2 regions of the Saccharibacillus brassicae genome follow, and region 2 is predicted to be linked to the other one. Evidence: riboswitches for the same ligand, from Rfam matches in the RefSeq annotation. Region 2 holds a riboswitch; the other holds the start of a gene.
The links. A riboswitch is a leader RNA that binds a small molecule or an ion and turns the genes downstream of it on or off. The one in region 2 is predicted to bind FMN.
Positions count from the first base shown of each region.

Region 1: another riboswitch for FMN. It lies ahead of FFV09_RS17840 (DMT family transporter); the one in region 2 lies ahead of ribE (riboflavin synthase).

Region 1 is NZ_CP041217.1:4,299,977-4,306,358, reverse strand. It holds gene FFV09_RS17855 (PAS domain S-box protein) at 1-840, opposite strand, end outside; gene FFV09_RS17850 (phospholipase D family protein) at 1,108-2,613, shown strand; gene FFV09_RS17845 (alpha/beta hydrolase) at 2,728-3,567, opposite strand; gene FFV09_RS17840 (DMT family transporter) at 3,782-4,765, opposite strand; FMN riboswitch at 4,975-5,132, opposite strand; gene FFV09_RS17835 (acyl-CoA thioesterase) at 5,372-5,902, opposite strand; gene FFV09_RS17830 (beta-mannosidase) at 6,102-6,382, opposite strand, start outside.
Region 2 is NZ_CP041217.1:216,651-223,032, reverse strand. It holds partial or broken gene FFV09_RS00905 (peptidylprolyl isomerase) at 218-481, shown strand; gene FFV09_RS00900 (hypothetical protein) at 679-1,785, shown strand; gene FFV09_RS00895 (hypothetical protein) at 1,956-2,219, shown strand; FMN riboswitch at 2,373-2,540, shown strand; gene ribE (riboflavin synthase) at 2,978-3,643, shown strand; gene FFV09_RS00885 (bifunctional 3,4-dihydroxy-2-butanone-4-phosphate synthase/GTP cyclohydrolase II) at 3,693-4,997, shown strand; gene ribH (6,7-dimethyl-8-ribityllumazine synthase) at 5,143-5,613, shown strand; gene FFV09_RS00875 (segregation and condensation protein A) at 5,645-6,382, shown strand, end outside.

The DNA of each region.
Region 1 (6,382 bases), 1.5 Mb from region 2:
GATCTCGAAAATGCCTTCGGATACCCCGTTCAAAATGGACGTATACTGCTCGGTCAGTTCGCGGCTGCGCTGCATCTGCCGTTTCCACTCGGTGATGTCCAGCGCGATCATGTAGACGCCGAGCGTCTCGCCGTCCACGATGATCGGCAGCACCGTCAAGTTGACGTCGATGCGCTGGCCGTCTTTGGCTTGCACCTGCGTCTCGAAGTTGCCCGACTCGCCCCGGAACGTACGCTTGAAGCGCTCCCGCAGCCGCTCCGTCGCTTCGGCCGGGAAAAAGTCCAGGTAAGTCCGGCCGGTCAATTCGCCGCTTGCGTATCCGGTCATCGCTTCCAGATTCGGGTTGACCGATAAACAGCGGCCTTCCGGATCGAACGACAAAATGCCGGCCGGATTGTATTCGAACAACGACCGGTACAGCTTCTCCTGCTTTTTGAGCTTCCGGTTTTTGTCTTCGGCTTCCGTAATGTCTTTGGCGATACCGTAGATGCCGACGCGCCGGCCTTCCTGTTCGATCGCCACGTAAGTGACCGCGAGGGTCAGCAGGCTGCCGCTTTTGCTCACGATGTTCAGTTTGAACTCCAAGTGCTTCTGTTCGTTCATCGCGCCGCGGCCGATCCGGCTCCGTTCGTAGTCGCCGTCCCGGTAAAGCTCCCGCAAATCCATCGCCTGCAGCTCTTCCAGCGTGTAGCCGCTAATGCGCTCGGTCGCGGGATTCGCGTAAATCAGTTGTCCCGCCATGTTCATCACGTAGATGGCGTCGGGATGATATACGAACAGCGGACGATAAATTTCACTCTCCGCAAACGTTTCTCCTAACAAATCGAATGGATTTTTCAAAGCGGACTCCCTTTCGTTTTTGCATAATCCGTAAAACGGCCCAACCCAACTGCATATCCCGTATTTTATCTCAAATTTTGTCTAAAAAATAGGGGAAATCCAGTTGCCGGATTCTTTTGCGTCTTCCCGTCCCTCGTAGTGCTTCATTTAGCTTGCTTGTTGTTATATACAGTTAGCGCGATTGTGCAAGCTTGCCAATCGCAAAGGGAAGGATGAACGGGGATGCGCAACGAAGAATCATGGACGACGCACCGAAGCTCGACCATCATGCGGGCGGCGGGAAGGCACAAAGAAACCAGGCACAGACCGGGCAGGCGCGTCCGGGGTTCCCGCGCTCCTTTTTCCAGGGGACGGATCATTCGCACCGCGCTCCTGCTGCTCGTCGTATGGCTGCTGGCGGTCATCGTCTACCAGATGAACAAACCGCTGCCGGACGGCGTTTCGTACGCAAGCCCCGTCTATCGCACGGACCGGGTCGATTTTCTGTACGACCTCACGTATCCGGCGCAGACGCGCGAGTTTACGCAGGAGAGGCAAATTTTCGACCGGACGATCGAGCTGATCGGCGAAGCGGAACGGTTTATCGTCATCGACGTTTTTCTGTTCAACGATTACACGCACGAAGACCAGCAGTATCCCAAAGTCAGCGCCAAGCTGGCCAAAGCGCTGATCGAACGCAAACAGGCGGTGCCCGAGCTCGATATCGTGTTTATCACGGACGAGGTCAATACCAACTACGGTTCGGCGCCGAATGCCCTGCTCGAAAGCCTCAAGCAGGCCGGCATCCGGGTGGTCATTACCGACGTCGATCCGCTGCGCGATTCCACGCCGGCCTATTCGGCGGTCTGGCGCACGTTTATCCAGTGGTTCGGCCAGTCGGGCAGCGGCTGGGTGCCGAACCTGATGGCGACCGAAGGCCCGGACATCACGATGCGTTCGTATCTGAAGCTGCTGAACGTCAAAGCAAACCATCGCAAAGCGTTCATTACGGAGAAAAGCGCGATCGTCTCCAGCGGCAATATCCACGATGCCAGCGCCTACCATTCGAATATCGCGCTTGAAGTCGACGGCCCGATCATCGGCGACATGCTTCAAGCGGAGCAGGCGGTGCTCGACATGTCGGGCGGCGGGACGCTTCCGGTCTATACGGCCGACGAGGGGGCCGGCACGGACGGCCAATATGCGGTGCAGTATTTGACGGAAGGCAAAGTGTACGACCGGGTGCTGCAGGAGATCGACAGCGCCGTGTCCGGCGACACGATCTGGATGGGCATGTTCTATCTCGCGGACAAAAAAGTGCTGGAAAGACTCGGCGCGGCGGCGGATCGGGGCGCGGAAGTGCGGCTCGTGCTCGATCCGAACGAGAATGCGTTCGGCCGGGACAAAATCGGTATCCCGAACCGCCCTGTCGCGGCCGGCCTGCACAAGGAAGCGCCGGACAAAATCGCGATTCGCTGGTACAACACGACCAAAGAACAGTACCATTCCAAAATGATCTTCGTGGACCGTCAAACCGGCGACAGCAGCGTGCTGGCCGGCTCCACCAACTTCACGCCGCGCAATCTGAAAGATTACAACCTGGAGAACGACCTGTTTGTCGAAGCGGCGGCGGACACCGAATTGATGGACGGAATTCGCGCTTATTTCGAGCGGATCTGGACCAACGACGGCGCCGAGTACACGCTCGACCTCGAAGAACATCTGGAACCGACGACGTGGCTCAAAGACATCGTGTACCGTATTCAGATGCGGGCGGGCTTCACGACGTTCTGAGGTTTGGATGCAGCGGAAGATTTGGTGAGGCGGAAGATTTGGACTCGATAAAAAAAAGGCCCGGCGGAAGCGATCCGCCGGGCCTTTTTGTGTTTGAAATTCGCGATTTGCAATTTACGATTTAAGGTGCAGGTCGAAAAATTCGCCGACTTTGTCCAGCACGTCGCCGCGCGTCAGCAGCTCGGCGGTGGAATGGCCCGTGCCTTCCAGCACGCAGAATTCGGAAGAGACGCCGGCTTCCGTCAGGGCATCGTGCAGCAGCTGGCTCTGCCGCAGCGGGACGGTCGTATCGGCATCGCCGTGCATGATCAGGAACGGCGGCACTTCGCGGCCGTCCAGGTAGGCGATCGGATTCGTGCTGCGCGCAAGTTCCGGCTTCATGCGGATCGTGCCGCCGAGCATCATCGCCATGACCGGCATATGGTATTCGCTCTGGAAGTCCAGTTCGATATCGATCGGGCCGCTGAATTCGGCGACCGCCCGCACCCGGGTCGACTGCTGGAGATGGTCGGCCGTCTCGTATTCGGGCGATCCGCCGGTCACGCCCAGCAGCGCCGCCAGCTGTCCGCCGGCGGAATGGCCCCATACGCCGATTCGGTCGGCGTCGATGCCGTATTTGGCCGCATTGGCGCGCAGGAAGCGCAGCGCGCTTTTGGCGTCTTCGATCTGCGCCGGAAAGCGCGCTTCGTGCGCGAGGCGGTATTCGATCGCGGCGACGGCGTAGCCCTGCTCCGCGAAGCGCACGAGCTGCGGCAGGTTCCGCGCCGCGTTGCAGCTGACCCAGGCCCCGCCGACGATCCACAGGATCAGCGGCACGGGCCGGTCGGAAGCCGGCAGCAGCAGGTTCAGGCTGAGCGTCTTGCCGCCCGCGAATTGGGCGAACTGCACGTCCGGAACGAGCCGGACAAACGGACGGTCGGCGCTGACCGCCGACCAGGTTTTTTGGGTATTCATGAGGAGTCTCTCCGTTTCGTCTATATAAGATAAGCAGGTCATCGACAGCGTTGTCGGCCCGGCAAAAATTGCGCGAATACGTCTATCATAACATAGGTTCGGCGCACACATCGAACAATTCAGAGCGACCGCCGCCGGCCCGAACGGCGGCCCAAAACAAAAGACGTTTCCCGGGCTTTCCCGGCGAAACGTCTGTAGGACTGTACATTTACGGTCAGGCCGCTTGTTGGGACAGGCTTTTCGGCCCGATCTCCTGCGTCTGTTGACGGGAGATAATGAACAGAACCGACCAGATCAGGATAAACCCGACGATCTGCGCCGACGTCACGACTTCTCCGCCGTACAGCCAGTTGATCAGCACTCCGACCATCGGGAAGCTGAGCTCGGCCAGCGTCGCGACCGACGCTTTGGTCGTTTTGAGTCCTTTGTAATAGGCGAGCAGGCTGAGCAGGCCCGGCAGCAGCGCCTGCAGCAGCAGGTTGACGCCGACAAGCGTCAGCGCGATGCCTCCGGCCGGCAGCGCCCAGGCGGCGCCTTCCCCGGCCGTGATGGCCAGCAGCAGCGGCAGTGCCAGAATGAAGCGCAGCGAAGTGACCGTCTCGTATTTGAGCTTGCCGACCATAAAGCGGCCCATGACCGTCGATCCGCCCCACAGGGCGGCGGCGCCCAGCGCGAGCAGACTGCCGAGCTGGAAAAACTCGCCGGCATGGCCGACCGGCATCGTGAAGCCGAATGTCAGCAGATACGTACCGAACAGCGCGACCAGCAGCAGCGGGCCGAAGCGGCGCGGCAGCGATTCCTTGAGCATGAAGTGCGCCAGGATGATGGCGAACAGCGGCTGCAGCTTTTGCAGCAGCAGCACCGTGTTGAAGGCGCCGCCCGCATGCTGAAGCGCAAGCGTGAACATCAACGTTGCGAGAGCGGAGCCGCCCCACGAGATGAACAGCAGCGCGCCGACGTGCCGCAGGCCGAGACCTTTCAGTTCCGCGCGGTTTCTCCACAGAATCGGAGTCACGAACAAAGCGATGATGACGTGTTCGAGCAGAACGATCTGCGACGAAGTCATCGATTCCAGCAGCAGGATACGGAACAGCGGATCGACGCCCCAGAGCGCCGCTCCCAATACGATCAACCAGAAGCCGCTGCCGGCTCTGGAGAAAAATGAAGATCCGTTCCCTCCCGTGTTTGCTTGACTCAAGTGATTACGATTGTCGGTTGTCATTTCCCTAGTCTCCTCATCCGAATAAGGGGGATCCCGTGCGCAAAAAGCCCCGAAGCCGGAAGATCCGGCGTTCGGGGCGGTTTTTACGTCAATCGAAGGGTCGAGCGGCAGGCCAAATATGCGGCGGGCAGCTGCGGCAGGTTCCATAAATAAACCTGCCGTATACGGACACCGACATGTCTGCGCTTGATCTTCTCCCATCCGGACTGTACCGTCGGCTCTGGAATCTCACCAGATCAGTCCCGCGGCTTCTTCTCGAAGACGCCGCGGGAGTCGCGGGCCAAGTTCGCGTAAGCGAACCATTACCGCCGGTCGGGAATTTCACCCTACCCCGAAGATCCTTTATTCATTTGTATTTTGATAGTCTTAGTTTAAACCTTTTTCTATCCGCTGCCTGTGAAAGTTGTCACGGTAGGGCCGCCTCTTCTTTTTTCGTAAAAAGAATGGGCGCTTCATTCCGTTTCGCAAACTTTCGCAAGCCCTGCGGCTTTCAGCTCTGGTTACATTCTAAACGATCATTCACACTTTTACAAGTAGGTGAATAAAATAAAGCTGGTTTCTATAAAGCCGGACGTTTCCGCTTCAATCGGCTTCGTGTTCCGGCTCCCACGGATAGCGCGAAGTCAAAAATTCGGCTAACGCGCGGCTCGCTTCGCGGCGCTGCTTGCGCATCAGCGCCCGCTCGGGCGCGCTGTCGTGCAGCTTCTGCTCTTCTTCCGTCTCCGGCACGACGGGCGCGACTTCGATCTTGCGGCCGTGGTCGTCCATCGCGACGAATGTCAGAAACGCCGTGGCCGCGATCTGGCGCTCGCCGCTTTTGAGATCTTCGCGTATGACTTTGACGAACGTCTCCATCGAGCTGCGGCCCGTCCAGGTGACGAATGCTTCCAGCGTGACGGAATCCGTCATGTAGATCGGGTACAGAAAATCGACGGAGTCCGTCGAAGCGGTAATCGTATTGGCGCGCGACAATTTGGCGGCGGCGATCGACGCGATATCGTCGATATACGCCATCAGCCGGCCGCCGAACAGCGTCTGGTAGCTGTTGACGTCGGTCGGGAAAACGCGGGCCATTTTGTAGCTGCGCGTCGTTCGAATCGGTATGGGCTGCATGCTGCACTTCCTTTTTTCTCAGGGTAAACGCTCGTTCGTTCATTATAAGCTTCCACCGATCGACGGAACAAGTCGGAAGATCGCCTTCGCGGCGCGAACGCCAAACAGCCGCCGATTCCCTGGGGGGGATCGGCGGCTGCTTGTCTGCTTGCCGCAGCGGGCGGAATCTGCGCCCGCGTGGACGCATGAACGCTTCGCGTTACAGCTTGATGAAATCGGCCATCGATTTGACTTCGACGGCTCCGGCGGAGCCGTGGGACAGCGTGCCGTCTTCGCGGCGGGCCTGGAACTCGACCGTGACCGGTTCGCCCGGCACAAGGTCGAAGTAATTGTCCGTGAAGACGCCTTCCGCTTCGGCGGACAGCCATACCTGCTTGGCCAGCGCGTCCGTCTCCAGCGTGAACGTCGATCGGCCTTCGCCGTCGTCCGTACGGCTGACGACGATATTCGGCGCCGACAGCTCGATTTCGCGCGCGGACA
Region 2 (6,382 bases):
GAGTTTGATGGATGGTTGGAGAAATACGACGAGGCGGAATTGGATACGAAGAAGATGATGCTTTCTAGAGTTATTCGAAAAATTAGTTTTAAAAAAGATGAAATTGATTTAGAGCTGGTGCTACCTATCGGTAATACCACTCCACCAGAAGACCAGAATAGGGTCGGAATGACAGAGGATAAAGCAAAAATTACAGATTTAGCGGTGCATAACATACCCAATTCCCACCGGCACAGGCGGCCCGGGCTGGCAGATCGACTGCGAGACTTCGACGAATGTAACGAAGCATGCCAAAGGCGTTCTGTCGATGGCGCATGCGGGCAAGAACACCGGCGGAAGCCAGTTCTTCGTCTGCTACGGCCCACAGCCGCACCTCGACGGCGTACACACCGTTTTCGGTAAAGTAACCAAAGGCATGGAATTGATCGATGCCGTTAAGCCGGGCGACAAGATGAAAGAAGTCAAAGTCGTAACGGAATAGTATCGTAACGTAATAGTAAATGAACCCACCCAACAGCGATCGGAGGCTTAGGCCTTCTGATCGCTGTTTTTTTGTCGTTTACAATAAAGCCTGCATTACGCTAGATCACTGATTTCAAAAATAAAGAATTTATACAAAATATGTAGTATAGTTAGTTAGGTCAAAACTCATTATAAATAGAAATAGGGGCGGGTCAGATGAAAGTTGTTTCGAAATTTTTGTGTTTGATTTTGATTTTATCGTTCGGATTGGGATTTCCAATGAAGTCCGTAAGCGCTGCTTCAGATCCTTTGAACAATGCGTATTATCTTCAAGAGTTAGGCGTTTTTGTAGATAACCAAATCGTAATCTCCACGCAAAAAACCTATCTTGCCGAAAATGGTAAGGTTTATGTGCCGATCAAAACGATAAGCCGGCTAAAAGGAGTAACGTTGGAAGGTGGCAAAGATTTGACGGTCAGGTCCTCCAAAGGCACTTTCCCGATCAATAAATCAAACTCGATTGCTTACAAAAATACCCGTTATGTCACACTCGAGAAATTTATAGCCGTGACGGGTATTTCCGGACGCTACGAGCCGCAGTTGAGTTCAGTGTTTTTTTGGAAGGATTACAATTCTTATCAAAACACGCTCGACAAAATCAACAGCGCCAAAAAAGTGCATAGTGAGATTCGATGGTATATGGGCGCAAAAGTATACCTATATGAAAAAGGCCAATCCGGTTGGGTAACCGGCATTTCTTCATGGGGAAGCGAAATGACCGAGTTTACGATTCAGACGGTTGATGGAAAAGTGATCGAAAAAACCGTCTATGGATATGATCCTGATACTTTTTGTACCTATTCTGAATATGAATCGATTAAAGGCGCTTTTAAAAATATAACGGTATGGGCGGATAAACATGCGCTGCCTCGATCCAATCCCCTTTATCATACAGAAAAAATTAAAATATTAAATCTGGGTGTCAACAAAGGAGACGCAGTTATCCAAGCGAGAAGAGCAGATGGATCAGTTGTATCTTTCCGGGTTCCTTTGGGCAGTTTTCCCGGTGGAGTTATCGCAACTCATTTTTATGTAACAGACCCTAAACGAATGTATCCGGCCTGGAAAGCCAAAGCGTGGGAATTGATCGCAGGGCAAAAAATTTCCAAAGGCATGACCAAAGATATGGTGCTGATGTCATGGGGTTCTCCGGACGATACCAGCAGTTACAGCGGTACGTATATCTCGACCGATACCTGGACTTACGGGGATACATATTTGTATTTTACGAATGGCATTCTAGATTCCTGGATGGATCTTTAACGTGGAAAAAGGCATTCCCGCATTTACTCGGGAGTGCCTTTTTTGAACAACGTTTTTCCGATAAAAAAGCCGCTTCCCCTCAAAATTAACTGTTTTCGCTGAGCATGGTGTATAGTTAAAGCACTTGAATTTTCGCTGCCGCGAACGATAATCGAAAAGGAGTTTTTGATATGCACCGCTTTTTCCAAGTCGGCTACGCCATATTTTTCGTCCTTATTTTGCTGATGCTGCTCGTTTTGCCCTGGCCCAACGGCACGGCCATGTATCCGTTTCTGATCCTGGTCATCTGCGCGTGGGGATTTTGGTATTCGGGCAAAAAGCACAAACGCAAGCCCGATCCCAAAGCGCTTCCGAACGCAAGACCGTATGCCGGTTCGAAAGGAAACGCCAAATCGAACGCCAAGTCCAAGCCGAATTCCAAATCGCGACGGTAGCATACCGATCTTCCGACATCGCGCATGTCGCAGAACTCCGAAAGCTTGTCAGGCCGCGGCCGATAAGCTTTTTTTGGCGTAATTTGCATTTCTTTTCCCGCCATGCTACCATCATAATCAATACCGTATTCCGGTCAGTTGCCGGGTACGCATATACTCTTTCGGGGCGGGGCGAAATTCCCCACCGGCGGTGACGGCGCGCGATTCTTAGGGATCGCCGGCCGAAGTCCGTGACCCGAGCCGTTTGTATGACGCAGCGGCCCGGTTGACCTGGTGCGATTCCGGGACCGACAGTTACAGTCTGGATGGGAGAAAGAGAAAACGAACCGTCGTATTTGCCTTGCATACGGTTCGGGAACGACGGGCGCAGCCCGGCTGTTTTCGAATCCGGCATGGAAACGCGGCACCTCATGTTCGCGCATGAACCGAACGGGCCGATCCGACTTTTTTGTCGCAGGCGCCCGTTGGTTCGTGGTCTGCGCATGCGGGCTGCCGCGTTTGGAATTCGGGCGAATGCAAACGGCAGGATGAAGCCTGTTTGGGCGTACCCTGTTTGTTTGCGTACCGAATTTTCGGCAAATGCAGGATCTTTCGATTTTCAATCCCAAGCCCCGTCCCCGGATCTTTTTGCCGGGTGCGGGGCTTTTTGCATGTGCCATAGCGGCATGTACCGAAAAAGAGCGCCCTGGAGCGGTATGAAGATGTAGAAGATTCAAGAAGATTCAAGCGGAAAAAGAGAAGTCAAGGAGGATCTGCGCATGTTTACCGGACTGATCGAAGAAGTAGGCAGCCTGCGGCGCGCCGAGCGGCGCGGAGAAGCGATGGTATTGACTCTCGGCGCCAAAAAAGTGCTGGAGCACGTCGCGATCGGAGACAGCATCGCCGTGAACGGCGTCTGCCTGACCGTCACGAGCTACGGCAAAGATTCGTTCACCGTCGATGTGATGCCGCAGACGTACCGCAGCAGCAATCTGAGCACGCTCGGCAGCGGCAGCCCGGTCAATCTGGAGCGGGCACTGGCGGCCAACGGACGCTTCGGCGGACATATCGTGCAGGGGCATGTCGACGGAACCGCTTCGATCGTGTCGGTCGAGCAGGACCAGAATGCCGTCGTATTCACGCTGAAAGCGGACGATCCGCATCTGATGCGCTACGTCATCGGCAAAGGCTCGATCGCGATCGACGGCATCAGCCTGACCGTAATCCATGCGGAGGACGGATATTTCGGCGTCTCGATCATCCCGCACACGCTGGGCGAGACGGCGCTGAGCCGCAAAAAGGCAGGCAGTTCCGTTAACGTCGAATGCGATATTTTGGGCAAATACGTTGAACATCTGCTCGGCGTCGGGCAAAAAGAGAAAGCGGGAGCGAAGACGTTCTCCGCAATCGACGAAAGCTTCCTGTCGCGGCACGGATACTCCTGAACACCCTGCACGGCCGAGAGCTTGAACGAAAGACGGAGGAGGAGACAACATGGACGAACGATTTGCTTTCGACGAGATCGACGACGCGCTGGCGGATCTGAAATCCGGCAAAATCGTGCTGGTCGTCGATGACGAAGACCGCGAGAACGAAGGCGATTTTATCGCGCTGGCCGACCGGGTAACGCCCGAAGTCATCAACTTCATGATTACGGAAGGACGCGGGCTCGTGTGCCTGCCGATTACGCGCGAACGCGCGGCGCTGCTGGAACTCGATCCGATGACGACGCGCAACACGGACTTTCACGGGACGGCGTTCACGGTGTCGGTCGACCATATGGAGACGACGACCGGCATTTCGGCGCATGAGCGCGCCGTGACGGCCCGGGCGATCGCGCGGCTTGAGACGGCGGCCGACGACTTCCGGCGTCCGGGGCATATGTTCCCGCTGATTGCCAAAGACGGCGGCGTGCTGCGGAGGGCCGGCCATACGGAAGCGGCGGTCGATCTGGCCCGCTTGAGCGGGGCGGAGCCGGCGGGCGTCATCTGCGAAGTGATCAAGGAAGACGGGACGATGGCCCGGCTGCCCGACCTGGTCGATCTGGCGAAGAAATGGAACATGAAGCTGATCAGCATCAAGGATCTGATCCAGTACCGCAGCGAACGCGAGCAGCTGGTCCGGCGCGAAGTGGAAGTCAGGCTGCCGACGGAGTTCGGCGAATTCCGCGCCGTCGCCTACAGCAACAAGATCGACGACAAGGAACATATCGCGCTCGTCAAAGGGCAGATCGATCCCGATTCCCCGGTGCTCGTCCGCGTGCATTCCGAATGCCTGACCGGCGACGTGTTCCATTCGCAGCGCTGCGACTGCGGACCGCAGTTCGACGCCGCGATGCGCCGGATCGAAGCCGAAGGCTCCGGCGTGCTGCTGTATATGCGTCAGGAAGGCCGCGGCATCGGGCTGATCAACAAGCTCAAAGCGTACAAGCTGCAGGAAGAAGGACTGGATACGGTCGATGCGAACCGCGCGCTCGGCTTCGCGGCCGACCTGCGCGAATACGGCATCGGCGCCCAGATTCTGAGCGATCTCGGCGTCAAGCGTATTCGCCTGCTGACGAACAATCCGCGCAAGATCAAAGGGCTGCAGGGACACGGGCTCGGCATCGTGGAGAGGGTGCCGATCCAGATGGCGGAGAACGCCGACAATGTCGGCTACCTCCATACGAAGCAAAGCAAGTTGGGACATCTGACCAACTTCGGCCTGAACGGCCCGGGCGCGCACACGGCGCCCGGCGAGCTTGAAGCGCTGGAGCAGAACGAGACGCCGATCCCGCCGGAAAACGGGGCAAGGCTGTAAAGACCGGACGTTTCGCGCTGGCCCGGCTGTGCGGCCGGAGCGCGATAATGGCACGATTGCGGCATGGTTAATGAGGAAATTTGTAAAACGAAGGCTACAAACCGGTCAATCTGGTATACAATAGACAAAGGATGGTTGATGACAAATGGCAAATGTATATGAAGGACACTTGGTTTCGCAGGGATACAAATTCGGGATCGTCGTCGGCAGATTCAACGAGTTCATTACGGCGAAGCTGCTGTCGGGCGCGCTCGACGCGTTGAAGCGTCACGGCGCGGAAGACGACGACGTGGACGTAGCCTGGGTTCCGGGCGCGTTCGAGATTCCGCTGATCGCGCAAAAAATGGCGGAGAGCGGCAAGTACGACGCGGTTATTACGCTCGGCACGGTGATCCGCGGATCGACGACGCATTACGATTATGTCTGCAACGAAGTGGCGAAAGGCGTGTCCGCGATCAATTTGAAAACGGGCGTTCCGACGATCTTCGGCCTCGTCACCACCGAAAATATCGAACAGGCGATCGAGCGTGCGGGTACGAAAGCCGGCAACAAAGGCTGGGATTCGGCGCTTGCGGCGCTTGAAATGGCCAGCCTGAGCCGTCAATTCAAAGGCTGACCGTTCGCAATACAGGCGGAGGGGAAACGGCTTGACTGTACTTTACAAACTGGAATCGTTCGAAGGTCCGCTCGACCTGCTGCTGCACCTGATCGACAAGTCGGAGATCGATATTCAACAGATCTCTATCAGCATGATCACGGAACAGTATATGGGCTACCTGCGCAGCATGCAGGAGCTGGAGCTGGAAGTGACGAGCGAATTCCTCGTGATGGCGGCAACGCTGCTCGCGATCAAGAGCAAACTGCTGCTTCCCAAACCTCCGGTGATGGATATGGACGAATATGATTTCTACGAAGAGGAAGAACCCGATCCGAGGGAAGACCTGATTCGCCGGTTGACCGAATATCGGAAGTATAAGAGCATTGCGGGTCTGCTGCACGAGAAAGAGCACGAGCGGGGCCGCATCTATATTCGCGAGCCCGACGATCTGGCTCCGTTCCTGCCCGCGGAAGACGACAATCCGCTGGAAGGGCTGCATATGTCCGATCTTGTATCGGCGCTGCAGCGCGCACTGCTGCGGGCCGACCGCAAACCGACGGTTGCCCGTATCCGCCGCGACGAGATTTCGGTCCGGGATCGGATGCGGGAATTGGAAGGGGCGCTTCGCGGAGCGGGACCGGGCGGCAGAATCTTGTTTTCGAGCGTGTTGAACGAACGGATGTACAGACAGGAGATCGTCGTAACGTTCCTCGCCGTACTCGAACTGATGAAGATGAAGCAGGTGAGCTGCTATCAGGATCGGCTGTTCGACGACATCGTAATGGAG